Regions from separate parts of the Streptomyces sp. NPDC048496 genome, predicted to be linked through region 1. Evidence: riboswitches for the same ligand, from Rfam matches in the RefSeq annotation. Region 1 holds a riboswitch; each other region holds the start of a gene.
What was found. Region 1 has a riboswitch for cobalamin ahead of ACGFSA_RS21390 (ABC transporter substrate-binding protein). Riboswitches for the same ligand answer to the same signal wherever they lie in the genome.
Positions count from the first base shown of each region.

Region 2: linked by a shared signal. The riboswitch ahead of ACGFSA_RS12695 (cobalamin biosynthesis protein) and the one ahead of ACGFSA_RS21390 (ABC transporter substrate-binding protein) in region 1 are both predicted to bind cobalamin.
Region 3: linked by a shared signal. The riboswitch ahead of ACGFSA_RS13150 (prenyltransferase/squalene oxidase repeat-containing protein) and the one ahead of ACGFSA_RS21390 (ABC transporter substrate-binding protein) in region 1 are both predicted to bind cobalamin.

Region 1 covers NZ_JBICXB010000024.1:16,567-25,891, reverse strand. The annotation lists gene ACGFSA_RS21395 (beta-ketoacyl-[acyl-carrier-protein] synthase family protein) at 1-940, shown strand, start outside; cobalamin riboswitch at 1,023-1,211, shown strand; gene ACGFSA_RS21390 (ABC transporter substrate-binding protein) at 1,274-2,314, shown strand; gene ACGFSA_RS21385 (FecCD family ABC transporter permease) at 2,311-3,405, shown strand; gene ACGFSA_RS21380 (ABC transporter ATP-binding protein) at 3,402-4,196, shown strand; partial or broken gene ACGFSA_RS21375 (PRC-barrel domain-containing protein) at 4,311-4,628, opposite strand; gene ACGFSA_RS21370 (adenosylcobinamide amidohydrolase) at 5,119-5,844, shown strand; gene ACGFSA_RS21365 (NAD(P)-dependent oxidoreductase) at 5,886-6,794, shown strand; partial or broken gene ACGFSA_RS21360 (sigma-70 family RNA polymerase sigma factor) at 6,989-7,464, opposite strand; gene ACGFSA_RS21355 (class I SAM-dependent methyltransferase) at 7,997-8,644, shown strand; partial or broken gene ACGFSA_RS21350 (MerR family transcriptional regulator) at 8,960-9,154, opposite strand; gene ACGFSA_RS21345 (hypothetical protein) at 9,248-9,325, shown strand, end outside.
Region 2 covers NZ_JBICXB010000009.1:115,222-124,546, forward strand. The annotation lists partial or broken gene cobC (Rv2231c family pyridoxal phosphate-dependent protein CobC) at 1-361, opposite strand, end outside; gene ACGFSA_RS12675 (cobyrinate a,c-diamide synthase) at 608-2,032, opposite strand; gene cobO (cob(I)yrinic acid a,c-diamide adenosyltransferase) at 2,026-2,634, opposite strand; gene ACGFSA_RS12685 (putative cobaltochelatase) at 2,634-4,646, opposite strand; partial or broken gene ACGFSA_RS12690 (cobyric acid synthase) at 4,643-6,393, opposite strand; gene ACGFSA_RS12695 (cobalamin biosynthesis protein) at 6,390-7,370, opposite strand; cobalamin riboswitch at 7,518-7,649, opposite strand; gene ACGFSA_RS12700 (hypothetical protein) at 7,802-8,035, opposite strand; gene ACGFSA_RS12705 (anion permease) at 8,048-9,325, opposite strand, start outside.
Region 3 covers NZ_JBICXB010000010.1:20,033-29,357, forward strand. The annotation lists gene ACGFSA_RS13120 (steroid 3-ketoacyl-CoA thiolase) at 1-834, shown strand, start outside; gene ACGFSA_RS13125 (alpha/beta hydrolase) at 953-2,257, shown strand; gene ACGFSA_RS13130 (ECF transporter S component) at 2,401-3,267, opposite strand; gene ACGFSA_RS13135 (ABC transporter ATP-binding protein) at 3,264-4,973, opposite strand; gene ACGFSA_RS13140 (energy-coupling factor transporter transmembrane component T) at 4,973-6,142, opposite strand; gene ACGFSA_RS13145 (SCO2322 family protein) at 6,139-6,780, opposite strand; gene ACGFSA_RS13150 (prenyltransferase/squalene oxidase repeat-containing protein) at 6,822-8,090, opposite strand; cobalamin riboswitch at 8,198-8,332, opposite strand; gene ACGFSA_RS13155 (MBL fold metallo-hydrolase) at 8,364-9,325, opposite strand, start outside.

The DNA of each region.
Region 1 (9,325 bases):
CGGCAGCCGGGTCGCCGTGGTCGTCGGCACCAGCAGCGGAGGCTCCGCGGGCCTGACCGAACAGGCCGTCGTCCTCGACCGGCGAGGACCGGGGGCCACCTCGCCGACGGGGATCCTCCTCACCATTCCGAACATGCCCGCGGCGGAGATCGCCATCCGGATGGGGGCGACCGGTCCCAGCCTGGCGCCGTGCACCGCCTGTTCGTCCGGGGTCACCGCGCTCTCCGTCGCCCGGGACCTGCTGGTCACCGGCCAGTGCGACCTCGCGATCGCCGGAGCCACCGAGTCGATTGTCTTCCCGGTCGCCATGACCGGATTCGCCCGGTCCGGTGCCGCCGCCACGAGGGACGGCGACCCGGCCCGCCTCTGCCGGCCGTTCGCGGCCGACCGCGCCGGTCTGGTCATGGGCGAGGGCGCCGCCGTCATGGTGCTGGAACGGGCGGACGACGCACGGGCCCGGGCAGCGGTCCCGCGGGCGCTGCTCGCCGGGACAGGCGCCACCACCGACGCCCACCATCCCACCACTCCGCACCCGTCCGGCGCCGTCGCCCGGGCCGCGGTCGAGGCCGCGCTGCGCGACGCGGGCTGGGCGGCCGAGGACGTCGAACACGTCAACGCGCATGGCACGTCGACACCGCTGGGCGACGCCACCGAAGCCGCTCTCATCGGCCGGGCCTACCCGCACCGGCCACCCGTCACCGCCCCCAAGGGGGTACTGGGCCACTGCATGGGGGCTGCCGGAGCCATCGAGGCGGGGCTGACGATCCTCACGCTGCAGCGCGGGATCGTACCGCCGATCGCCAACCTGGACGCCTCGGCGCCCGAGTTCGACATCGACTGCGTCACCGGACAGCCCCTCCACCGGCCCGTCCGGCGCGCCGTGAGCCACTCCTTCGGGTTCGGCGGCCACAACGCCGTGGTCGCCCTCCAGCGTCCGTAGGCAGGGGGCGGAGCATGCCGGGGCGGTACGGCCGGGGTGCCTTTGGCCCCACCGCACCGCCGACGGGCCGCGCGGCGCAGCGTGATAGCTTGCCGAAGCCAGTCAAACTCCACGTAGGGGTCAGGGAATCCGGTGCGAATCCGGAGCTGACGCGCAGCGGTGAGGGGGACGGGCGGGGCCACGGCCACTGGGACATCCACGGGTGTCCTGGGAAGGCGTCCCGTCCGAAGGAACCCGAGTCCGAAGACCTGCTGGCATCTGCCGCCCGGTACCGGGCGGCAGCACTCCGTACAGCGGGCTCCGCGCATGGGCCCTGAGACGCAGAGGGACTCCGTGCCGTCCATAGCCAGCCCTGCCCGCGCCGCCGCCCTGCTCTCGGCGGCACTCCTCCTGCTGACCGCGTGCGGCGGAGGGACCGACGACTCCACACCCAAGTCAGCCGGTGGCGAAGGCTATCCGGTGACGCTCAGGAACTGCGGCCGCACCGTCACCGTCGAAGCCGCACCGCACCACGCCGTCTCCGTCGACCAGGGATCGACGGAGATCCTGCTCTCCCTCGGCCTCGCCGACCGGCTGGCGGCCACGGCCACCTGGACCGACCCGGTGATGAAGGGGCTGGAGAAGGCCAACGCGAAGGTGCCACGCCTCTCGGAGAACCGGCCGTCGTCGGAGAAGGTCCTCGACCAGGAACCCGACTTCGTCAGCGCCTCGTTCGAATCGACCCTCGCCAAGGGCGGCGTCGCCCCCCGCGAACAGTTCGAGGAGCTCGGTGTCCCCACCTACGTGTCGCCCGCCGACTGCACCGGCAAGGACAACAGCGGCGGCGGCGACGGAGCGCGTACCGAAGCACTGACCATGGACAGCGTCTACGGCGAAGTGCGCGACCTGGCCAAGGTGTTCGGCGTCCAGCAGCGCGGCGACGAGCTCGTCGCCCGGCTGCGGGAGCGGGTGAGGAAGGCCACCGACGGCATCGACGCCTCCGACGCCACTCTCCTCTACTGGTTCTCCGACTCCAAGGCCCCGTACCTGGCGGGCTGCTGCGGCGCACCCGGCGTCATCACCAGGGAGCTCGGAGCGAAGAACGTCTTCGACGACACCCATGAGGAATGGCCGCAGATCAGCTGGGAGACCGTCGCCGACCGCAACCCCGATGTCCTGGTCATCGGCGATCTGACGCGCAGGGCACAGACCGCCGAGAGCGCCGCGAAGAAGATCGAGTTCCTGGAGTCCAATCCCGCGACGAAGAACATGGACGCCGTCGAGCACAAGCGGTACGTGCTGCTCAGCGGCCAGGCCATGAACCCGTCCATCCGGACGGTCGAGGGTCTGGAACAAGTCGCCGCCGGCCTGCGGACGTTCGGGCTCGCCGGGTGACGGACACCGAACGGGCCGCAGCGGTACGTACGGAGCAGGCACCCGGAACCGATACGCAGCGCAGGGCCGGTGGCGCACGGGGGCTGCGCGACGGTGTGCTGTGGGCCGCGGGCGTCGCCCTGCTCGCGCTGTCCGTCGCCGTCGCCATCACCATCGGCCCCGCCCGGATCTCCGTCGCCGACGTCTGGTCCGCGGTGGCCGCCCATCTCGGGGTGGGCGACTCGCGGCTCACCCCGATCCGGGACGGCATCATCTGGAACCTGCGCATGCCCCGTACTCTGCTCGCCGCCGTGTGCGGCGCCGGACTCGCGGTGTGCGGCACGGTCATGCAGTCCCTGCTCCGCAACCCGCTCGCCGACCCGTTCGTCCTCGGCGTCTCCTCCGGGGCGTCGACGGGCGCGGTCGTGGTCGTCGTACTCGGGGTGGGCGGGGGAGCGGTGTCGATCTCGACCGGGGCGTTCATCGGGGCGCTCTGCTCGTTCGCCCTGGTACTGCTGCTCAGTCATACCCTCGGCGGTACGACGGACCGGGTCGTCCTCTCCGGCGTCGCGGCCATGCAGCTGTTCTCCGCGCTGACCTCCTTCGTGGTGATGACCTCGGCCGACGCCGAGCAGACCCGAGGCGTGCTGTTCTGGTTGCTCGGCTCGCTCAGCGGGGTCGGCTGGACCGATGTGTGGGTCTGCTTCACCGTGCTCGTCGTGACCCTGCTGATCTCTCTGGGCCACGCCCGTACGCTCGACGCCTTCGCCTTCGGTCAGGACGCGGCCGCCGCCCTGGGAGTCGATGTCGGCCGCACCCGGATCGTGCTGCTCTGCACGACCGCGCTGCTGACCGCCGCGCTCGTCAGCTCGGCGGGTGCCATCGGCTTCGTCGGGCTGGTGCTGCCCCATGCCGCCCGGGCGCTCACCGGCTCCGGGCACCGGCGGCTGCTACCGGTCACCGCGCTGGCCGGGGCGGTGTTCCTGGTCTGGGTCGACACGCTCGCCCGGACCGTCCTCGATCCGCAGGAGGTTCCGGTGGGCGTCGTCACCGCTCTCATCGGCGTACCCGCGTTCGTTCTGGTCCTGTACCGCACCCGGAGGACCACATGACATCCATCGGCACCGCCGCAGGTCTGCGCGCCCAGCGGGTGTCCCGGGAGGCGGGCGGCCGTCTCGTCCTCGACGGGGTCTCCCTCGTCCCGCCGCCCGGCGCGACCGTCGGACTCCTCGGCCCCAACGGGTCAGGCAAGTCCACTCTGCTGCGGGTACTCGCGGGGGTCCTCGCGCCGGCGGCGGGCGTGGTGACGCTCGACGGCGAACTGCTCGCCGCGATCAGCCGGCGCACCGTCGCGCAGCGGGTCGCCGTGGTCGACCAGCATGCCGACACCCAGGTCGAGCTGCGAGTCCGGGACGTCGTCGGGCTCGGCCGCATTCCGCACCGCCGTGCCTGGTCGGCGTCCAGCCGCGCGGACGAAGACGCGATACGCGAGGCACTGGAACGCACCGGCCTCGCCGAACGCAGCGACCAGTCCTGGCACACGCTCTCCGGGGGCGAGCGCCAGCGTGTCCAGATCGCCCGCGCACTGGCGCAGCAGCCGCGCGAACTGCTGCTGGACGAGCCGACGAACCATCTCGACATCCAGCACCAGCTGGAGCTGTTGTCCCTGGTCACCTCGCTGCCCGTCACCGGCGTCATCGCCCTGCACGACCTCAATCTGGCCGCGATGTTCTGCGACCGGATCGTCGTCATGAAGGAGGGGCGGGTGGTGGCTGCGGGTACCCCGGCGGAGGTGATCACCGAGGAACTCATCGCGGATGTGTACCGGGTACGCTCGGTGGTCACCCAGGACGGCCCGGACGGGCGGCCCTCGGTGCGGTTTCTGCCCGGACGGGCGGAGTAGCCGTACATACGAAAGCAGGAGGCGGAACCCGGCACGGTGCGGGCCCGCCCCTGGCCTGTCCGCTCCCGGGAGCCGTGCCTGCCCGCTCGCCGGGACCTGCCGTGGAACTCACCCGGTGAGGCCGTAGTGACGGTAGAGCTCCTCCTCCTCGGAGACGGAGAGATGCGCATCCGCGTCCACCCTCGGGGCGCCTTTCACTCGGTCCTTCGGATGGGGAATGTGCAGATCGGAGCCCACTCGGCGAGCGCCGTCCAGGGGCACGAAATTCTCCTTCATGCCGAACAGGCCGGTCTTCACCGTGATCCAGTCCGGTCTGCCGGTGGCGTCGTCGAGATACACCCGCCCCACGGTGCCGACCTTCTCGCCTCTGGGGTCGTACACCGTCAGGCCGTCGAGTTCCTTGGCATCCGTGAAACCGTCAGCGGCTGCCATGACCGGTTCCTCCTCGCCCGGGCGCGCGTCATGTGGGCAGCTCCACCAAGGCAGGCACGTCCGGCTTCCATCGCGCCTCACCCGGATGGGCGATGCAACTTCCCGGCCCGGAACGATGGCCCCTCGCATCCGGGGCGGCGACGTGCGATGCCGGGGGTGGGGGAACAGCCCGGCGTTGGGCCATTCGAGTGAGGTCGTGACGGTGAGGAGGCGTACGTGGGATTGCGGACGGGCACCCCGGGTGGTCCGGCCGAATGGCGCGCCGGCCGCACCGGTCTCCGTGCCACGGGCACGCCGCCGCCTCTGCAAGCATGAGCGAACGCGCCCGTTTTGCCCGGACGTCGACTGCTTCGACGTCACTCGGCCGGCCAGGAGGTCGGCGGCGCGTCAACTCTTTCAACACGTCCGTGGTCGGCGCGCTCGTGGCGGTGCTCATCGGCCGCATCCCGCTGAGTCTCATCCGCACGGAGCGGTGCCGCCCCTGCCGCATATGATCGACAGACCGTTTCCGACCGTCGTCCTGCCGTGCCATCGGGGGTGCACCATCCGTTCCGTACGCGTCCGCCCACCCGGACAACGGGGCGAGCTGCTGACCCGGCAGGAGGACGGTCTCGCCCTGCACCACCTCGTCTGGCGGCTCGGACCCGGCTGGCGGGTGTGCAGCAGTGCCGTACTCGGCGGCGGCATCGGGATGCGCGAGTGGATCCTCAACGCCCAGGTGCCCGGCGGCTATCCGCGCCTCGACCCCGACCGGCACCTCGCCGAGATCGCCGCCGCCGAAGCGCTCACCGGTCCCGGTGCCGGACTGATGACCGCGGCCGATGTCACCGCGTACACCGTCGCCGACGACGAGGGCGTGACCGCCACCGCCACCAGCGGTCTGGGTGTACGGGGCTGGGCCGCCGACCCTGCCGCGGGACACGCCGGGCCGCTGCCGCCGGGCACGGTGAATATCGTCGTGACCGTCCCCGTGGCCCTGTCCGACGCCGCTCTGGTCAATGCCGTCGGGACCGCCACCGAGGCGAAGGTCCAGGCGCTCCTGGACGCCGGCCTCGACTGCTCCGGCACCCCCACCGACGCGGTGTGCATCGCCTCACCGGAGCCTGCACCCGGCGCGGCCGGGGAACCGTTCGCGGGCCCGCGCTCGACGTGGGGATCACGACTCGCCCGAGCCGTGCACACCGCCGTACGGGAGGGCGCACTGCGGCACCCTTGACCTCGAACCGCCCACGCGCCGACGAAGGGACCCTTGCTCTCATGACGTCCACCCCTGCCAACTCCATCCCCGAGTGGCCGACCGTGGCCGTCCTCGGCACCGGGATCATGGGATCCGGGATGGCCCGGAGCCTGCTCCGCGCCGGACTCGACGTCCGCGCCTGGAACCGTACGCAGGCCAAGGCTGCCCCCCTCGCCGCCGAAGGCGCCACGGTCACCGAAACGGCGGAGGAAGCCGTACGCGGCGCCGACGTCATCCTGACGATGCTGAACGACGGACCCTCCGTGGCCGCCGCGCTCACCGCCGCGGCGTCCGGAGTGCAACGCGGCCAGGTCCTGCTGCAGAGCTCCACCGTCGGGATCGACGCCACCACCGAACTCGCCCAGAGGGCGGCGGACTTGGGGCTCGTCTATCTCGACTCCCCGGTTGCGGGTACCAAGCAGCCCGCGGAACAGGGTGCGTTGACGGTCTTCGTATCTGGTCCGTCCGCCGTCCGCCCGTCGGTGAACCCTGTGCTGAACGCGATCGGACAGCGCACGGTCTGGGTCGGTGAAACACCGGGCGCCGCCTCGCGGCTGAAGCTCGTGGTCAACACCTGGGTGATCAACATGGTGAGCAGCATCGCCGAGTGCCTGAACCTCGCGGAGGGGCTGGGAATCGACCCGCAGTCGTTCCTCGACGTGATGAAGGGCGGCCCGCTGGATTCCGCGTATCTCCAGGGCAAGTCCGCCGCGGTCCTCTCCGGCGACCTCACCCCGAGCTTCACCCTGTCCACCGCGCTCAAGGACACCCGCCTCATCCTTGCGGCCGCCGAACAGGCCGGGGTGACGCTGGATCTCGTCGCCGCGTCGGCGAACCGGTTCACGCGTGCGGAGGAGGCGGGACACGGCGGTGAGGACATGATCGCCACCTACTACGCGGGCCGCCCCGCGGAGAAGGACGACGACTGACCGTCCCCGGTCGAGACGGGCGCCCTGGCTCCGCGCTCCGTGGCCCCGGCGGCCGCCGGCCCATGGTGCGCGGGGCGATCAGCCCAGACCCCGTCGACCTTGCGGAATGTGTCCTCGTAGTGCCCCACATCGGCGGGCAGGCAGGGCAACGGCAGATCCTCGCCCCTCACTCGTCGTCGCTCACTCGTCGTCGCTCACTCCTCGACGAACATGCCGCTGCGGAACTTTGCAGGATCCGGCTGAGCAGCCGCGACACCTGCATCTGGGAGATGCTGAGCTCCGCGCCTATCTGCGACTGCGTCATCTCCTGACCGAAGCGTATGTCGATGATGCGACGCTCGCGCGCGTCGAGGTGACCCAGCAGCGGGGCGAGGGTGTGCAGATTCTCGACCGGCTCCATGCCGGGGTCCGGGGAGCCGAGGGCGTCGACGAGCGTGCGCCCCGGCGGGTTGGGCCGTCCCGCGACCACCGGATCGGACGGCATGTCCAGCGATCCTGCGGTGTACCCGTTGGCGCCGTCGACGCCTTCGGTGACCTCGTCCTCGCCGATCCCGAGCTGCTCGGCGAGCTCCGGCACGGTGGGGTCGCGGTCGAACTCCGCGGCCAGTGACTCCTTGGCCTTGGCGATGTCTACCCGCAACTCCTGCATCCGGCACGGCACATGGACCGCTCAGAGCGAGTCGATCCGGCCAATCGGCGTGAATGGCCGGGAATATTCGTGATCCGGCGTCACAACCGTGCAGGTGAGAGGAGCGGGAGAGGACAGAACCGCCCCACCGGTACGGGGGAGCCCGGTGGGACGGTCACTATCAGACTGCCACACGAGTCGGCCGAATGTGGCGTGACCGGTCCGTGCCGATGTGCTGTTGAGTCGAAATCGATTCCGGACCAGGCAGCGGGGCGGGCCGGTCGCGCGGGTGTCCCACGGCGGTGTGGGTGACGGCGGCGGGGGAGTCCTGCGTCGTGCAGTCACCCCTCATGAATAGCCGTCATTGTGAACATCGCTGATCACGACCTGCGGCGACGCTCGCGGGCCGTGCGCGACGCGGCTCCGTTATCTGTGGCAAGGAGGAGACCGTGCCCGCGGTCATGCAGTTGTCCGCCGGGAAGGCGTTGAACCAGCGATAGCCTGGGCGAACCGGCGGGACGGAAGATCGTGATTCTAGCGGCTCGCCTCAGCGCCAGGAACTACTGTCGCGAGCATGGTCGAACACGATGCCCTCAGTGCCACCCGCGAAGCCTACGACGCTGCTGCCCCCGCCTATGCCCAGCAGTTCCGCGACACACTGCGTGACAGGCCGCTGGACCGCGCGATCTTGAGTGCCTTCGCCGAGGTTGTAAGTGTGAGTGGGGATGGTCAGGTCGCGGACCTGGGGTGTGGTCCTGGCTATATCACCGCATATCTGGACGAGTTGGGGCTGGCGGCGTTTGGCGTTGACGCCTCTCCTGCGATGATCAAGTTGGCTCGACAAGCCTATCCGGGTCTGCGGTTCGACGTGGGCTCGATGGCCTCGTTGAACATCGCTGACGGCGTGCTGGGCGGCGTACTCTCACGTTGGTCCATCATCCACACTCCGCCGCAAGAACTCCCCGTCATCTTGTCGGAGTTCCACCGGGTGCTGGCACCTGGCGGCCATCTTCTGGTCGGCTTTTCGGCCAGCGATGATCCGTCTCACCCGACGCAGGTCTTCGATCACACAGTCGCGCCGGCCTATCGGTGGTCGCCTGATCACCTCGCCGCGATGCTGCGTAAGTCCGGGTTGGCCGAGGTAGCCCGGATGGTTCGCGAGCCTCAGCCCACCGACCGACGGCAGTTCCAGGAGATTCAACTGCTCGCCCGCAAAGCTTAGGTAGGGGCTGTCTGGCCGAACGCACGACAGCATCCAACTTGGGTTCTGTACAGCTAACGGTGGGACTCGGTCGGATTTCTTCTAGTGCCCCTCCCGGCAATCTTTGCCCCGTCGCGCCGCCCAGCACGCTGGCTCGCCGCGTTGGCCACAAGCCCTGGTAGCTCCTTCCTCAAGCTCTCAGCTTCGTTCGAGCAGGGGAGACCCCATCCAAGGACTTCCGGCCGCCTTGCGATCGACAGCGCCATGCCCGCTCAGCGCCGCACACGACCGGCGGGCTGTCCAGGAGCCGTCATGACGCTGACGCTGCGACGCGGTTCAAGCTATGAGCAGGCGGAGGCCGAGATCTGCCGCGTCGAGGTCGGCGAGGTCGCTGTTGCGCTCGGCCCACCGGCCGGAGTCGAGGTCGTCACTGAGGCTTCGCACCGCCCGCTGCTCGGCCTCCGGCCCGACCCTCGTCCACACCGACATCGCACGGCGCACGTGATCCTCCAGGTACGCCCCCGGTCGGCGCGCAGCAGTGTCCCGGCCCGGGAAGGAAACCTGCTCACGCGTGCCGCGTGGTGGGAACCACAACCTCACCCGTGCTGCGACCATCCGCCCGCTGTGACCGTGCCGGCCTCGCAGCCGCTGTGGCTGTTCTGGGAGAACGAGTGGGGCAGGGCCGTCTCGCACGCGCCGGAC
Region 2 (9,325 bases), on a different contig from region 1:
CAACGGTCGGATCCGGATGCGCGTGCGAAGCCCGCCGGGCCACCGCACAGGTCACCTTCCCCACCCGCCCCGCGGGGTTCGACTTCCGCTTCGGTACGAGGAGTTCGTCGGCGCGGACCAGAGCCGCCGCCTCCGCGACCGACGCCGAACCGACCGCGGCGAGCACGGCGCCCGACGGGTTCGGTACGGCGACCGCGGCGAGTTCCTCCGCGCTGTACCCGCGTACGGGAACGCCCAGTCGTGCCGCCGCTTCTACGATCCCCGGCTCCTCGGTCTTCGTGTCGAGGGTCGCCAACTCCACGACGCCGCGGGGCGAAAGCCCCGCCTCGTACAGTACGGACGAGACGAGCTCCAGCACCTCACCGGCCGGCGCACCACGGCCCGCGCCGACCCCGACGACGAGCAGAACCATGGGGCGAGATCCTTCCGGGAACGAGAGCGGGACAAGGAGCAGGATGGAGCGACTCCTCGCCGTACGCCAGGCGGCACACGGCGCGGGAGAGGGACGCTCGGCACACCACGCCCAGCCGGCCCGCTCCACGCCGCTGTGCACCGTGGCGTGGAGCGGCTTCAGCCGGCCGGTGGTGGGCATCGCGGACCGACGGGGTCACACCGCGGCCCTGTCGACGAACCGCCGCGCGACGCCCGGCGCCGAGGCCCAGTGCGTATGCAGATAGCTGGCATGGACGCCCTGCTGCACGAAGCCCTCCACGCGCCGCTCCGGCAGATGCATCCCCCAGGCGGGGGAGGCGCCGGCGCCCGGCTCCAGCACCGTGCGGTGGAACTCGTGCCCACGCAGCCGTGTGCCGACCGCGGCCAGCGGACTGTCGGTGAGTGCCACGGCCTCCCGGTAGCCGAGTGTCAGCCGCTTCGACATCCGGCCGTCGGCGTCGAGCACCCCGCACATCGGCAGTCCGTCGAGCGAACGCGAGAGATAGAGCAGCCCGGCACACTCGGCGGCAAGGGGAGCCCCGGCGGCGGCGAGATCGGCAACGGCCTTGCGGAGCGGTTCGTTGGCGGACAGCTCGGGGGCGTACACCTCCGGGAACCCCCCACCGATGACGAGCCCGCGGGTGCCCTCGGGCAGCGCTTCGTCCCGCAGCGGATCGAACGTCACGACGTCGGCCCCGGCGGCGGCGAGGAGTTCGCTGTGCTCGGCGTAGGAGAACGTGAAGGCGGGCCCTCCGGCCACGGCGACGACGGGCCGGCCGCGACGCGGCCCGCCCGGACCACCGTCCAGCCCGCCCGGGCCATCCTCGCCGTCGGCGTCCCTGCCTCCACCCGCCTCCCGCACGGCCTCCACCGGATCCCACGCCCCCGACGCGGCAGGCGTCCGCGGCGCCGACCGCGCCAACGCCATCAGCGCATCCAGGTCACACCCGCTCCGTACCTGCGCCCCCATCGCCGCGACAGCGTCCACCGCGTCGCCGCGCCGCTCGGCCACCGGCACCAGCCCCAGATGGCGCGAGGGCGTGGCCACCTGCTCGGCCCGCCGCAGCACCCCCATCACCGGCACGCCGGACTCGTCCAGCGCCTCCCGCAGCAGCATCTCGTGCCGGTCCGAGCCGACCTTGTTGAGGATCACCCCGCTGATCCGTACCGCCGGATCCCACGAGGCGAAGCCGTGCACCAGCGCCGCCACCGACCGCGACTGCGACGACGCGTCCACCACCAGCACCACCGGTGCCTGCAGCAGCTTCGCGACATGGGCGGTCGACGCCAACTCGCCCTGCCCGGACGCCCCGTCGTACAGCCCCATCACCCCCTCGACGATCGCCAGGTCGCAGCCACGCGCCCCGTGCGCGAACAACGGAGCGACCAGCTCCGGCCCGCACATGTACGCGTCGAGGTTGCGCCCCGCCCGCCCGGTGGCCAGCGAGTGATAGCCGGGGTCGATGTAGTCGGGCCCGACCTTGTGCGGCGACACGGCGAGGCCGCGCTCCGCGAAGGCCGCCATCAGTCCCGTCGCCACGGTGGTCTTGCCGCTGCCGGAGGCCGGCGCGGCAATCACCAGTCGCGGAATGGTCACCACTCGATGCCCCTCTGGCCCTTCTGGCCGGCGTCCATCGGGTGCTTCACCTTGGACATGTCGGTCACCAGGTCGGCGGCCTCGACGAGCTTCTCCGGGGCGTTGCGCCCGGTGATCACCACATGCTGCGTCCCCGGACGGTTGCGCATCACCTCGACCACCTCGTCGGTGTCGATCCAGCCCCAGTGCATCGGGTACGCGAACTCGTCGAGGACGTACAGCTTGTACGTCTCGGCGGCCAGGTCGCGCTTGACCTGTTCCCAGCCCTCGCGGGCCTTCTCCTCGTTGTCCGCGTTGTCACCGTGCAGGCCGCGCTGGACCCACGACCAGCCCTCGCCCATCTTGTGCCAGGCGACCGTGCCGCCCTCACCGCTCGCGCCGAGGACCTTCAGCGCGTTCTCCTCCCCGACCTTCCACTTCGCCGACTTGACGAACTGGAACACCCCGATCGGCCAGCCCTGGTTCCAGGCGCGCAGCGCGAGCCCGAACGCGGCCGTCGACTTGCCCTTGCCGATACCGGTATGGACGAAGAGCAGCGGACGGTTGCGGCGCTGACGCGTCGTCAGCCCGTCGTCCGGCACGGTGGTCGGCTGTCCCTGCGGCATTAGGCGGCCCTCCTGTTGGATCCGTTGGTTCCCTGAACATCCCTGACGAGCCCGGCGATCAAGTCGGCCCGCAGCTCGTCGAGCGTGACGGCGGTGCCCCCGAGATCGCGGGCCAGGGAGCCGGCCAGCCCGAGCCGCACGACCCCCGACTCGCAGTCCACGACGACGGACGCCGTGCCCTCGGCCTCGTGCAGCCGCGCGGCCCGCGCCGCCAGGGCCACCGGCTCCGGGCCTCCGGTCGCCCGTCCGTCCGTCACCACGACCAGCAGCGGCCGCCGCGACGGATCGCGCAGCCGCTCCACCCGCAGGACGTCATGGGCCTTCAGCAGTCCGGCCGCGAGGGGGGTGCGCCCCCCGGTCGGCAGCGTCTCCAGCCGCGCGGCGGCCGCGTCCACGGACGAGGTCGGCGGCAGTGCCACGTCGGCGTCCCTGCCGCGGAAGGTGATCAGACCGACCTTGTCCCGCCGCTGGTACGCGTCCAGCAGCAGCGACAGCACCGCACCCTTCACGGCGCCCATCCGCTGCCGGGCGGCCATCGACCCGGACGCGTCCACGACGAAAAGAACGAGGTTCCCCTCGCGTCCCTCCCTGGTCGCCTGCCGCAGATCATCCCGCCGCACCACCAACCCCCGGCCCGACCGTCCGCGCGCACGCTGGTGCGGGGCGGCAGCCTGCACGGTCGCGGCGAGATGCAGTCTGGTCAGGGCCCCCTCGGGCCGCCGCGCCCCGGTCGTACGACCGTGTTCGGTACGCGCCCGGGACCGCCGCCCCGCCGCGCCTTCGCCGAGCCCCGGCACGCTCAGCATCTTCGTGCGGAACGGCTCGGCAGCACGTACGGGCTGCTGCTCGCCGCCGGCCGGCTGGCCCTGCGAGGGCAGTCCGGGCGTGTCGCCGTTCCCCGCCCCGGGCTGCGGCGGCGTGTCGGGACCATCCCCCCGCGGGGGCTGCGCGCCTCCACCCGGCCCGTCCGGATCGGGATCGTCCGGGCCCCCGTCCCCTTCACCGCTGTTCTGCTCCAGCGTGTCGTCGAGCTTGTCCTCGTCGAGACCGGGCGCGTCGAACGGATTGCGGCGGCGCCGGTGGGGGAGCGCCAGCAGGGCGGCCTGCCGGACGTCCTCGGCGAGCACGTCGGTACGTCCCGCCCACGCGGCCAGCGCGGTCGCGGTGCGGGCCATCACGATGTCGGCGCGCATCCCGTCGACCTCGAAGGCCGCACAGGTGGCGGCGATCTGCCGCAACGCACGGTCCCCGAGCACCACGTGGGGAAGGAGCGCCCGCGCGGCGGCGATCCGCTCCCGCAACTCCCCTTCCTCCTCGGCCCACCGGGCGGCGAACCCGGCCGGATCGTCGTCGTACGCGAGCCGCCGCCGTACGACCTCGACCCGCTGATCGGTGTCGCGTGACGCGGCGACCTCGACGGTCAGCCCGAACCGGTCGAGCAACTGCGGCCGCAGCTCGCCCTCTTCGGGGTTCATCGTTCCGACGAGCAGGAACCGCGCGGCATGCCGTACGGAGACGCCTTCGCGTTCCACGTACGAGGCACCCATGGCAGCCGCGTCCAGCAGCAGATCCACCAGGTGGTCATGGAGCAGGTTGACCTCGTCGACGTACAGGATTCCGCGATGCGCGTCGGCGAGGAGCCCCGGCTCGAACGCCTTGACCCCGTCGGTGAGCGCCCGCTCGATGTCGAGCGCCCCGACGAGCCGGTCCTCGGAGGCGCCCACCGGCAGCTCCACGGTCCGCGCAGCCCGCGACACGCCGCCTCCGGCCTCGTGGGGCCCATCGGGACACGCCGGATCGGGCGACACCGGGTCACACGAGAACCGGCATCCGGAGACGACATCGACCTCGGGCATGAGCGCGGCGAGCGCCCGCACGGCGGTGGACTTGGCGGTCCCCTTCTCCCCACGCACGAGCACACCACCGACAGCGGGCGATACGGCGTTCAGCAACAATCCGAGCCGCAGATCGTCCTGCCCGACGATGGCGGTAAAGGGATACGGGGTACTCACAAAGCCTCCTTGACGACGTCATCCATCCAAGAACCGGTGACCGGTTCCGGCCCGCCACTCAGTCCGTCCGGCCCGCTGCCCTGCGCTTGTGGGCGACTGCTCGGCCCGTCCGGCACCCGAGGACCGGGGTCCGGGGCCGAGACCCGGTCACGGGAAGGTGCGGGCCGGGGAACAGAGCCCGCCGAAGGCGTCCCCCTCACGCCAACCCCCCAGTCACCCCGGCCCCACGGGCCGCCGGCACCTCCGGCGCCCCAGGGCCCACAAAGGGGAGTCCCTCCGGCACCCCCGTCTCGATCAACCGCATCAACGCCCCCGTATCCGCGTGCTCCTCGATCAGATCCCCCAGCCGATCCAGCTGCTCCTCCCGCAACGCCCCGAAACTCGTGTCGGGCGCGGCCACGAACCGCCGTCCCGCCGCCCGCGCGACCTCCCCCAGGAACCGCCGCCGGAACGCATCGCTCTCCAGCGACCCGTGCCAGTGCGTCCCCCACACCGCGCCGACCCGGCACCCGTCCAGGAACGGCTCGCCGCCCCGCACATCGGCGACCCCGTGGTGGATCTCGTATCCCTCCACCGGCTCCCCGAGCGCTGTACCGACCGGCCGGGCGAGGGTCTTCTCGCGGTCGAACCGGATCCGCACCGGCAGCAGTCCGAGCCCGTCGACCCGCCCCGCCCGCGACTCCACCTCGTCCTCGATCTGCTCCGCGAGCACCTGGAACCCGCCACAGATGCCGAGCACCGGACGCCCCTGCGCCGCCCGGCGCAGCAGCGCGTCGGCCAGCCCCCGTTCCCGCAGCCAGGCCAGCGCCTTTACCGTCCCGCGCGTGCCCGGCACGATCACCAGATCCGCGTCGGCCAGCTCCTCCGCCCGGTCCACGAACCGCACCACGACACCCGGTTCGGCGGCCAGCGCGTCCACATCGGTGAAGTTCGACATCAGCGGTACGGCGCACACCGCGACCCGCAGCACGTCCTCGCCGTGCGGCGGTGCGACGACCGACTCGCGTACCGCGCCGCGGAGCGAGACCCGCAGCCCGTCCTCCTCGTCGATGCCCAGGCCGTGGGCGAACGGCAGCACTCCGTACGTCCGCCGCCCGGTCAGCCCGTGCAGCATGTCGAGCCCCGGCTCCAGGAGCGACACGTCGCCGCGGAACTTGTTGACCAGATAGCCGGCGATCAGCGCCTGGTCCTCGGCGCCGAGGAGTGCCGTCGTGCCGAAGAACGAGGCGAAGACGCCACCGCGGTCGATGTCGCCGACGACGACGACGGGAAACCCCGCGGCCCGCGCGATCCCCATGTTCACGATGTCGGTGCGCCGCAGATTGATCTCGGCCGGGCTGCCCGCCCCCTCGCAGATCACGGCGTCATAGGTGCCCCGAAGCTGCTCCAGACAGTCCACGACCGTACCGAGCAGGGATTCCTGTCGCCCCCCGTGGTAGCCGCGCGCGCTCATCTCGCCCACCGGCCTGCCCATCAGGACGACCTGACTGGACCGGTCGCTGCCGGGCTTGAGCAGCACCGGGTTCATCAGCGCGGTCGGTTCCACCCGCGCGGCCTGCGCCTGCATCGCCTGCGCGCGTCCGATCTCCGCGCCCTCGCGGGTGACGAACGAGTTCAGTGACATGTTCTGCGCCTTGAACGGCGCGACCTTCACGCCCTGGCGCACCAGCCACCGGCAGATGCCTGCCGTGACGACGCTCTTGCCCGCGTCCGACGTGGTTCCGGCGACCAGCAGTCCGCCGCTCATGTCCCGCTCCGTCCCGCGGCCGGACGCCACCCCGGGGGCGACCACCGTCCCGCGATCAGCCGGCCCGCCGCGCACACGCCGAGAGCCAGCACCCCCACCCGGCGCGACAGCCGCACCGCGCGCTCGATGTCCCCGGTCTCCACCGCACGGCCGGTCGCGCCGTTCAGTACCGGCCGGTGCTCGACACGCCCGCCGTACGCGAGGGTCCCGCCGAGCCGTACGCCGAGCGCCCCCGCGAACGAGGCCTCCACCGGACCCGCGTTGGGGCTCGGATGCCTGCCCGCGTCCGCCCGCCAGGCCCGCAGCGCTCGACGTGGCTGCCCCCCGGCAACCACGGCGAGCGCGGCGGTGAGCCGGGCGCCGGGCCAGCCCGCGACGTCGTCCAGGCGGGCCGAGGCCCAGCCGTAGCGCAGATGGCGGGGCGACTTGTGCCCGACCATCGCGTCGAGGGTGTTGACGGCGCGGTAGGCGACGAGTCCGGGCACGCCACCCAGCGCGCCCCACACGAGGGCACCCACCACCGCGTCCGAGGTGTTCTCGGCCACGGACTCCACCACGGCGCGCGCGATCTGCGGCCCGTCGAGGGAGTGCGGGTCGCGCCCGCACAGATGGGGGAGGCGCTCCCGGGCCAGCTCGATGTCACCGGCGGTGAGCGCGCCGCCGATGGCGCGCGCCTCGCGACCCAGCGAGGTGCCGCCGACGACGGACCAGGTGGCGGCCGCGGTCAGGGCGACGGAGACGGCGGGATGACGGCGTACGGCATGGGCGGCCAGCGTGGCTCCACCCGCAGCGCCTCCGGCGCAGACCAGGGTGTGCAGGGTGCCCCACCCGCGGTGGTCGCGCCACAGACGCCGTTCGACGCCCGCCGCGGCCCGCCCGAAGGCGGCGACCGGATGCCCCCGGCGGGGATCGCCGAGCAGCAGATCGCCGATCAGGCCGGCGGCGGCGCCGTACGCGAAGATGCGGTCGGCTCGCACGGCTCAGCCGGCCGCGCTGCCTCGAAGGACCCTGGTACAGCCGGCTCCTGGTGAGAGCGGCACAGAAACGGCGGACGCACGGCAGCCGGGCATGGCGATATGTCCTCACTCAGGGTCCGCGCCCTGGTTCGACGTGACCGGCGGCGAGAGTCTCCTGGCTCCCGGATCCGCAGTTCCCCCGGCCTTCCAGCCCGCATGCGCGGGCCGTGACTTCCGGTGTGGGGGACTGCTCCCCGGTGACAGTGGCGGGACCGCGCCGGATTCGCACCGGCTTCCTCTGCTGTCGCCGTAAATGGCTCCGGCAGTCCACCACGCTCCGCGAACGCCCGTCAACCTGGCGTTGACCTGCGGCGGTGCAGTGTGCGCAGACGCACATCGGGCCGGACACACGCGAGGTGTGTCCGGCCCGATGAGGGAGTGCGGGAAGGGGCTCAGGCGACGATCAGATAGATCCCGTACGCGACCGAGGCCGCGCAGAGCCCGAAGCAGAGGTACGCGCCCGCGCGGGCGAGCACCAGGGAGCCTCCGGTGGAGCCGCCCTGCGCGGCCGGCTCCGGCTGCTTGGAGAGGCCGACGATGCCCAGGGTGAAGAGGCCCACCAGTGCGACGGTGACGACGAGCGAGACGCCGAAAACGGAGCCGAGGGCTGCCCAGTCGATGTTCATGGTGATCTGTCCTTACACCGTGGCGGGCCGCGCCGGATCGGCGGCGACGGTTCCGGGCTGGGCCGGGATGGTGGTCTTGAGGTCCGTGGTCGTGTCCACTGCCGGGGCGACCGCGGCCGCCCCGGCGGGCGGCGGCGGGGTGACGGCCGCGATGGCGGTGGTGATGACACCCGCCGGTTCGGCGACCTCGCCGGTGGGCGCGACATCGTCGTGCCCGACCGGCTTGCGCCGGGACAGCAGCCAGATCGCTCCGGAGCCCGCGACGAGCAGGACGGCGACGACGGCGACACCCCAGGTGCCCTGCTTGGTGAGGAACTCCGCGCCCGCGCCGACCAGACCCGCGGCCGGCAGGGTCAGACCCCAGGCGACGAACATCCGGGTCGCGGTGGACCAGCGGACCACACCGCCCCGGCGGCCCAGACCCGCACCCATCACGGCGCCGGAGCAGGACTGGGTGGTGGAGAGGGAGAAGCCGAGGTGCGAGGAGGCCAGGATGACCGTGGCCGCGCTGGTCTGGGCGGCGAAGCCCTGCGGCGGCTTGAGCTCGGTGAGGCCGCTGCCCATGGTGCGGATGATGCGCCAGCCGCCCAGGTAGGTGCCGAGCGCGATGGCCAGACCGGCGGAGACGATGACCCAGACCGGCGGGTTCGAGCCAGGGGACAGGACGCCACCGGTGACCAGGGCCAGGGTGATGATGCCCATGGTCTTCTGCGCGTCGTTGGTGCCGTGGGCGAGCGAGACCAGTCCGGCCGAGGCGATCTGGCCGGCCCGGTAGCCCTTGGCGGTGGCCTTCTCCTGGGCGTCGTTACGGATCCCGCCGCCGATCCGGTACGTCAGCCTGGTCGCCAGCAGTGCGGCGAGACCGGCGACGACCGGGGCGGCGACCGCGGGAAGCAGCACCTTGGTGACGACGGTTCCGCCGTCGACCGAGGACCAGCCCGCCGACATCACCGCGGCGCCGATCAGGCCGCCGAAAAGTGCGTGGGACGAACTGGACGGCAGGCCGACCAGCCAGGTCAGCAGATTCCACAGAATGGCGCCGACGAGGGCCGCGAAGATGACTTCTGTCCGCAGCCCGTCCTCATTGATGATCCCGCCGGAGATCGTTTTGGCGACCTCCACCGACAGGAACGCGCCGACGAGGTTGAGAGCGGCGGACATGGCCACCGCTGTCTTGGGTTTGAGAGCACCGGTCGAGATGGTGGTCGCCATCGCGTTCGCGGTGTCATGGAAACCGTTCGTGAAATCGAACACTAGAGCTGTCACGATCACAATCGCGAGTAGCAGCGT
Region 3 (9,325 bases), on a different contig from region 1:
GGTGTCGAGGCGATGTCGCGCGTGCCGCTGGGCAGCGGCTCCAAGCACGGCCCGGGAAAGCCCTGGCCGGACGAGTGGAACGTCGACCTGCCCAACCAGTTCGAGGCCGCCGAGCGCATCGCCCGCAAGCGGGGCCTCACGCGGGAGAACGTCGACTCGCTCGGGCTGATCTCGCAGGAGCGGGCGGCCGTGGCCTGGGCCGAGGAGCGGTTCAAACGGGAGACGTACGCGGTCCAGGTGCCGACCACCGAGGAGGAGCAGGCGGCCGGTCGGGGCATGTGGCGCCTCGTCGACCGGGACGAGGGGCTGCGGGACACCACGATGGAGGGGCTCGCCCGGCTCAAGCCGGTCATGCCCACCGCGATCCACACCGCGGGCAACGCCTCGCAGATATCCGACGGCGCCTGCGCGATCATGTGGGCGTCCAAGCGGATGGCACGCGCACTCAAACTCAGGCCGCGCGCCCGGATCGTCGCCCAGGCGCTCGCCGGTTCCGACCCGCACTTCCACCTCGACGGGCCGATCGACGCGACCCGCGCGGTGCTGGGCAAGGCCGGGATGTCGCTCAAGGACATCGACCTCGTCGAGATCAACGAGGCGTTCGCGTCGGTGGCGCTGAGCTGGGCCCAGGTCTTCGAGCGGGACCTAGACGGGCTCACGAAGGTCAACGTCAACGGCGGCGCCATCGCGCTCGGCCACCCGGTGGGCGCCACCGGGGCCCGGCTCATCACCACAGCACTGCATGAACTGGAGCGCAGCGACAAGGAGTTCGCGCTCATCACCATGTGTGCCGGCGGGGCGCTGGCCACCGGCACGATCATCCAGCGGCTGTGAGGACTCCCCCGGCCGGGGGTGATAGGTGCACCCCGGCCGGGGGGTGGTGGTAGGTGCACCCCCGGCCGGGGGTCCATGCCGCTGTCGGCGCCGCTCGCGGTTGCATAGCGTCACGGCCATGGAGAACAAGAACAGCAAGACGTTCAGTAACACCCCTTCTTCCAGGGCGGGTCGGCGTGGTGCCCGGCGGGGACTGGCGGTCGCCACGGTCATGGCCCTCGCCGCCCTCGGTGCGGCGCCCGCCGTGGCCCAGCAGGCCGGACCGGCGGACGGGGGCTCCCACACCACCCGCACCGCCGGACGGGGCACGCTCCTCGCCGTCACGCCCGTCGCCACTCTCGACCGCACCGACGTCAGCGCCTTCCTCGCCTCGGGAGGCATGGACACGGGCACCGTCCGCTACGGCGTACGCGCCTACCGCCTCACGTACCGCACCCTCACCCCGCAGGGCGAACCCACCATCGCCACCGGTCTGTTCGTCCTCCCCAGGGGTGGCGCCGACCGCCTCGATCTGGTCTCCGACACCCACGGAACGATGGTCCACCGCGACTACGCGCCCTCCGTCGGCGAGGACTTCGGCCGGTTCGCCCCGTACCTGCACGCCTCGGCCGGTCGCGCCGTCGCCGCGCCCGACTATCTCGGCCTCGGCAAGGGGCCGGGCCCGCACCCGTACATGGACACCGCGTCCTCCGTCACCGCCTCCCTCGACATGCTGCGTGCCTCCCGCACCGCGGCGCGGGAGCTGGGACGCCCCCTCACCGGCGAGGTGTACGCCAGCGGCTTCTCCCAGGGCGGCCAGGTCGCGACGGCTCTGGCCAAGGCCCTCGCCGGTGGCGCGGACCGGCACTTCAGGCTGCGGGCACTGGCGCCGGTCTCGGGACCGTACGACCTCCGGGGCGCGGAGACGCCCGCCATGTTCGACGGCCGGATCAACGACATCAGCGCGGTCTTCTACATGTCGTACTTCCTCACCGCGCAGAACCGGCTGCACCCGCTCTACAAGGACCCCTCGGAGCTCTTCCGTGAGCCGTACGCGGACGTCGTCGAGAACCTCTTCGACACCCACCACTTCGAGGAGGACATCATCCCGGCGCTGCCCGGCACGCTGAAGGAACTCCTCACCGATGAGGCCTATCAGGACCTGCAGCATCCGACGGGAGTGCTGCGTGACGTGCTGAAGGCCCAGGACGGTCAGTGCGACTGGAAGCCCGAGGTGCCCGTGCGGCTCTACTCGTCAGCCGCAGACCGGGACGTGGCCATCGCCAACTCCCGCAACTGTGCAGCCGACTTCGCCGCGCGCGGTGCGCGGGTGCCGGTGATCGACCAAGGGTCGACCGATCACAACGGGACGTTCATGAAGTCCGGCCCGCAGATCGTCCGCTGGTTCGACACGATCAGTGCGGCGGGACCGCGTCACCGCTGATCGGGCCGGGCCGGACCTGGAGCCGACGGAGGGCCGGCGGCCGGACACCGCGAACCGAGACCTCGTACCGGCCCCGGGCACGGGGAAGACCCCGACCGGAACCCGGTCGGGGTCTTCCCGCGCTGCGGCCGGCGGACAGGCTCTCAGGGGGCCTCGAATGTGGCCTGGGCCTCGAAGGCCGCACGTCGCGTGGCCCGGCGCAGCGCCTTCAGCAACGTCCCGCCGACGACGAGGGTCAGCGCCACGGTCAGCACGGCCCGTCCCAGGTCCCAGCCCAGCGAAGTGGCCAGGCAGTACGCGAGGAAGCGGACCAGGTTCTCGGGCAGCGGGTCACCGGGGTGGAAGGAGATGCCCGAGCCGAGGCCCGGCACGATCGTCCAGCCGTACAGGTTCATCACCGTGCCGTACGCGAACGCCGCCACACCCCCGTAGGCCGCGAGCATCAGCAGCTCGGCCCGCCCGCGCAGCCGGTCCGGGCCCGGCAGCAGCCCGGCGCCCATGGTGAACCAGCCCATCGACAGCATCTGGAACGGCATCCACGGGCCCACCCCGCCGGTGAGCAGCGCGGACGCGAACATCGTCACCGAGCCGAGCACGAACCCGAAGCCCGGACCGAGCACCCGGCCGCTCAGCACCATCAGGAAGAACATCGGCTCCAGGCCCGCCGTCCCCGCGCCGAGCGGGCGCAGCGCGGCGCCGACCGCGGCGAGCACACCCAGCATCGCCACCGCCTTCGCGTCCAGGCCGGAGTCCGCGATCGTCGCGACGACCACCCCGACCAGCAGCGGAAGCAGCGCGGCGAACAGCCAGGGCGCGTCCTGGGAGTGCGCGAGGCCGGAGTCCGGGCCGGCCAGCAGCGGCCAGCCGATGGCGACGACACCGATCGCGCTGATCAGGAGGAGCGCGGCGATCGCACGCGGCCCGAGCCGCACCGCCCGCGCCTGCCGGTCGCCCGTGCGCCGGCCCCTCGGTGTTCCGGCCGCTCGTACGGCCCGTTCCCGGGGCGTCATGCGTCCACCCCCAGTGCCGCGCGTACCTGCGGCACGGTCAGCCACTCCTGCGGGGCGAGGATCTTCGCGGTCTGCGGTGCGAACGCCGGGGACGAGACCACGACCTGCCTGGTCGGCCCGTCCGCGACGATCTCCCCGTCGGCGAGGATCACCACCCGGTGGGCCAGCTCGGCGGCGAGCTCCACATCGTGGGTGGCCAGGACGATCGCATGGCCCTCGGCCGCCAGACCACGCAGCACGCGTATCAGGCGGGCCTTCGCCGCGTAGTCCAGGCCACGCGTCGGCTCGTCGAGCAGCAGCAGCGGGGGGCGCGCGGTCAGCACGATCGCCAGTGCCAGGGCGAGGCGCTGCCCCTCGGAGAGGTCGCGCGGGTGGGTGTCGTCCGGTACGTCCGGCAGCAGCTCGGAGACCAGGGCCCGGCAGCTGCCCGCCGCGGCGCCCGCGTCCGTGTCGGCCGCCGCGCATTCGGCGGCGACCGTGTCCGCGTAGAGCAGATCGCGCGGTTCCTGTGGTACGAGCCCGACCCGGCGCACCATGTCGCGCGGCGGCGTGCGGTGCGGGGCCCGGCCGCCCACGTGGACGGTGCCGGCCGTGGGCTCGACCGTGCCGACGAGGGTGGCCAGCAGCGTGGACTTGCCCGCGCCGTTGCGGCCCATCAGGGCGACGGTCTCGCCGGGCGTGACGGAGAGCGTCACCCGGCGCAGCGCCTCGACGCGACCGCGCCGCACCCCCAGACCCTCGGCCCGGACGGCTGCTTCCCCCGCGAGCCCCGGAGCGGGCTCCGGCTCGGGTGCGCGACGGCGTCCGAACAGCCCACGCCGTACCGGGGCGGCGGACAGCGGTGCCGGGGCAGCGGGCGTCGCCGACGGGACGGCCGACGGCGGCTCGGCCGACGCCAGCCGTTCCCGTAGCCCGGTCGCCCGGCGTCGCGCATCGCGCACGGAGAGCGGCAGCGGTTCCCAGTCCGCCAGCCGCCCCAGCGCGACCACCGGCGGGTGGACCGGGGACACGGCCATGACGTCGGCGGGCGCACCCGTCACGGGTGCGGCGCCCGGCGACGCCAGCAGGACGACCTGGTCCGCGTACTGGACCACGCGTTCCAGCCGGTGCTCCGCCATCAGGACCGTCGTGCCCAGGTCGTGCACCAGCCGCTGGAGCACCGCGAGGACCTCCTCGGCCGCCGCCGGGTCCAGGGCGGACGTCGGTTCGTCCAGGACCAGCACCTTGGGGTGCGGGGTCAGCACCGAGCCGATCGCGACCCGCTGCTGCTGGCCGCCGGAGAGCGTGGCGATCGGCCGGTCGCGCAGTCCGGCGAGGCCCAGCAGGTCGAGGGTCTCCTCGACCCGCCGCCGCATGACGTCGGGGGCGAGCCCCAGCGACTCCATGCCGTACGCCAGCTCGTCCTCGACGGTGTCGGTGACGAAATGGGAGAGCGGGTCCTGGCCCACCGTGCCGACCAGATCGGCGAGTTCGCGCGGTTTGTGGGTCCGGGTGTCGCGGCCGTCGACCGTGACCCGGCCGCGCAGTGTGCCGCCCGTGAAGTGCGGCACGAGACCGGAGACGGCCCCCAGCAGCGTCGACTTGCCGACCCCCGACGGACCGACGAGCAGCACCAACTCGCCCTCCGGGACCGTCAGATCGACGCCGGACAGGGTGGGGTGCGCCGTGCCCTCGAACTGCACCGAGACCTGCTCGAACCGGATCATCACTGTCCCTTCTCGGAGTGCGCGACGGCAGCGTCGGCCGGACCACCCACCGGGGGCGGCGCGGGCGCCACCACCGCGGGCAGCAACCCGATCAGCACCGCCGCCGCGGGCCACAGCGGGAACACCGGCGCGACCAGGGGTACGACCCCGGGGTGCAGCGCCTCCGGGTCGACGCTGCCCGCCAGGATCATCGCTGCCGCGACCACCGCACCCGACCCCGCCACCAGCCAGGCCCGTACACCCCACCGGTCGGGCCGGTAGCGGGTACGGACCGAGCGGGCGCCGCCGAGCCGCAGCCCAACCGCGGCGGCGACGAGCCCGGCGAGCAGCAGCGGCAGCCCGTAGACCGCACCCTGCGAAGCCAGCAGGCCGTACGTACCGGCGCAGACCCCCAGCAGACCGCCGAGGGTGAGGACGTTCGTGGTGTGCCGGACGGCGGGCGGGACCTGCGCGGTACGCCCGTACCCGCGCGCGTCCATCGACGCCGCCACCGCCACCGACCGCTCCAGCGCACCCTCCAGCACCGGCAGTCCGATCTGCAGAACGGCCCTGATGCCCCCGGTCGGGCGGCCTCGCAGCCGGCGTGCGGTGCGCAGGCGCACCACATCGGCGACCATGTTCGGCGCGAACGTCATCGCGACGACGACGGCGACCCCCGCCTCGTACAGCGCACCCGGCAGCGACTTCAGCAGCCGGGCCGGGTTGGCGAGCGAGTTCGCCGCGCCGATGCAGATCAGCAGCGTGGCCAGCTTCGCCCCGTCGTACAGCGCGAAGAGCAGCTGCTCGGCGGTGACCCGGCCGCCGATCCTGACGCCCTGCGCCCAGTTCGGCAGCGGGACTTCGGGGAGGGTGAACACCAGGTGCGTACCGGGGATCGGCGAGCCGAGGAAGACGGAGAACAGCAGCCGCACGGCGACGACGAACAGCCCGATCTTGATGAACGCCCCGTACGAACGCGCCCACGGCGCGTCCGTACGGCGCGCCGCCACGACATATCCGGCCACGCCCACCAGCAGCCCGAGCAGCAGCGGATTGCTGGTCCGGGACGCGGCGGTGGCCAGCCCGAGCGCCCACAGCCACCAGGCCCCGGCGGGCAGGGCATTGCTGCGGGTCGCCGCGGGCGCCCGCAGTGCATGGCTGAGCCGGGCCGCGCCGGGGGAGGCGGTCATCCGCGCCGGCGGCGGGCCTGCAGGACGGCGGCGATGCCGAGCAGCAGGACGGCACCGAGCCCGACGAGCATCCCGGTGGACGGACCGCTGCGCCCGTTCCCGGGGTGGGTGGACGAGGGAGAGGCGGACGCCGGGTGCCCGCTGCCGGAGACCTGCTCGCCGCAGCCCGAGGCGGGGTAGCCGGAGATCGCGCAGAGCAGGGCGTCGCTGCTGTAGCGCAGCGGCTTGGCCACCGAGGCGAGCGCCTCGGCGGTACTTGCCCCGGGGGCGACCTGCGCGCAGGCGGTGCGCAGCGCGGGCGGCGTCTCCCCGGCCGGGGCGTCCGCCGGCGTGCCGGGGTCGATGACGAGCGCGACGCGCTTGGTGCTGTCCTTGGCGGGGGTGTCCGCGCAGACCGTCGCGAAGTCGGGGGTGCGGCGCGGTTTCGCCGAGTCCTGGGAGTCCTCGCTCACGGAGAACCGGAAGCCCTGTACCGCCCCGTCGTCGGGCTGGACGAGCGAGGGGCCCTGGGTGGCGTAGGCCCAGCCGGACCCCTTGCCTTCCCAGAACGACCAGTAGCGGTAGCCGGCCGCATGGGCGGTGCCCGCGCCGAGCACGGTCAGAGCGGCGCCGAGCACCAGCAGCAGTGCGACGGCCACCCGTCCGGCGAACGCATTCCCCGCACGATTCCCCGCTCGGTTCACGGCTGCTCGGTCTTCCGGCGGCTGCTGATGAGGAAGCCGATGCCCGCACCGGCGGCGAGACCGATACCGACCAGCCACCACACCCCGAGACCGGCGTCGTCGCTGGTGCCGTCCTCGGCCGAGAAGTCGTTTGGGGTCGCACTGGGCGTGATGACGGCGGCGGGCGCGGGACCGCTCGCGTTCAGCGCCCGGACCAGGTCCACGCCGCCGAAGTCGCGGGCGTCGGCGCCGGTCGCGTGCGCGGCCAGGACCAGCTGGGCGTAGGCGGCGGGGCCGCTCTCCTCGGCCCAGCTCCTGGAGTTCTTCTGCAGCCAGCCGACCGCACCGGCCGCCTTGTTCTTGTGGCCCGCGGAGGCCAGGGCGACGACCGCGTCCGCGGTGTTGCCGAAGTCGGGCTGCGGGGTGGTGTCGTCGGCGCCCGGCATCGGCGGCAGGTTCAGGTGGTTGCCGTTCTTCGCGAGGGCGCCCGCGAGGTAGAACGCGCCGTTCTGGGCGGCCTGCTCCGGCTTGACGACGTCGCCCTTCCGGCAGGCCGGCGGCTTGCCCTCGACCGCGGCGTTGTCCCCGGCGGCCAGCCCCTTGCCCATCGAGCCGAGCACGGCGGCCGCTGTGGCGTCCGCGTTCGCGGCGAGCTTCCCGGCCTTGTCGGGCTGGTACGCGAACGCGCCGCCGTCCGGGCCGCCGCACGGGATCGCGAGCGCGAGCAGCGCGTCGTACGGGGTTTTGCCGCCCGGATTCGTCATGTCGCCGATCCGCTGGCCCTGCCAGGCCAGCGCGCCGATCACGATCGAGGTGGAGTTGGCGTCGCTGGGGGAGCCCGCGTTGTAGCCCCAGCCGCCGTCCTCGTTCTGGACGGACTTCAGCCAGCGGACGCCGTTGTTGACGATGTCGCGGTGCCCGCCGACATCCGCCAGCGCCTGCACCGCGGCGGCGGTCGCGTTGGTGTCCAGCATGGTCTTGGCGTCGCACGGCTTGGAGACATCGGCGCGGTACGAGGCGTAGGCGCCGCTCGCGCACTGCTGGGCGATCAGCCAGTCCACCGACTTCGCCGCGGGCACGACCCCCTCGACGCGCTGGGCGAGGAAGGCCAGCGACTGCCGCCAGACCCCGTCGTACGTCGGGTCCTTGGTGCCGTACAGCCCGGAGGGCAGCGCAACGGACGGGGTGGGGGAGGCGGACGGCGCCGCGACCGCGGCCGGGGCAGCGGCCGCACAGAGCACGGTGGCGGTGGCGGCGAGCGCTGCTGCGCTGCGGCGTACGGTCATGGCGGGCTGAGCCTCTCCTGGTGGGGAACCGGGCACAGGCACACTCAGGCACCAGGCTCCGGCCCCGTATTCCTCGACGGTGCCGGCCACCGGGGTTCCGGTGACGCGAGCCGGTCACGACCGCGGACAGGGCATCCCGACTCACCGCTGTGTCAGCGGCTCACGGTTGCGTGGTCAGTGCCGGATTTGCACCGGCTTCCCCCTGAACGGGCATGATGACGACTCGCACACTCTACCGGGAGGTAGCCCGCTCGCCCCGGGCGGAGGGCTGCCTCACACAGCGATGTACGTCACCGGCCCGCTGCCTGGCACAGCCTCCGCGCGCCCCAGCTTCACCAGTCGGCGCACATGAGCCTCCGCCTCGGAGACGGCAATGTTCCGCGAGCCGTGCGGGATCTGTTCCCAGGGCCGGTTCCACTCCATCCGCTCGGCCAGTTGCCACGGCGTCAACGGGGTGGTGAGCAGGGCGAGCAGCCCGGTCAGCCGCTCCTCGTGATGGTCGAGGAGTTCCCTCACGCGCCCTGCCGCGTCCGTGAACGCGTACTGGTGGGCGGGCAGCACCTCGGCGACCCCGAGCCGGCCGATGCGCTCCAGCGAGTCCAGGTAGTCGCCCAGGGGGTCGGTGACCGTCGCGTCGTCCGGGTCCTCGTACAGCCCGATGTGGGGGCTGATCCCGGGCAGCAGATGGTCGCCGGAGAAGAGACGGCCGCGGCCGGGCAGATCGGCCGGATGGTCCTCCTCCAGGTGCAGGCAGACATGGCCGGGGGTGTGGCCCGGCGTCCAGATCGCCCGGAGCCGCCGGCCCGTGAGGTCGAGCAGCTCGCCGGGGACGATCTCGCGGTCCGGGAGGGCGGCGCGCAGTCCGGGGAGCGTGCGCATCCGGCCGCCCGTGCGGGCGGCGCGCAGTGGGGCGAGGTGCTCCTCCGGTGCGCCGGCCGCGGCGAGCTTCGCCGCGAGGTAGGTGAGCCAGGTGCCCGGTTCGGACTCACGGGTGCGGCGGACGATCGCGGTGTCCGCGGCGTGCATCGCGATCCACGCCCCCGAGGCCTCGCGGACCTGTCCGGAGAGTCCGTGGTGGTCGGGATGGTGGTGGGTGATGACCACGCCGTGGATGCCGGCGATGTCCACACCGACGGCGGCGACTCCGGCGACCAGGGTGTCCCAGGCGTCGGGGTCGTCCCAGCCGGTGTCGACGAGGACCGGCCCGCGGTCGGTGTCGAGGACATGCACCAGGG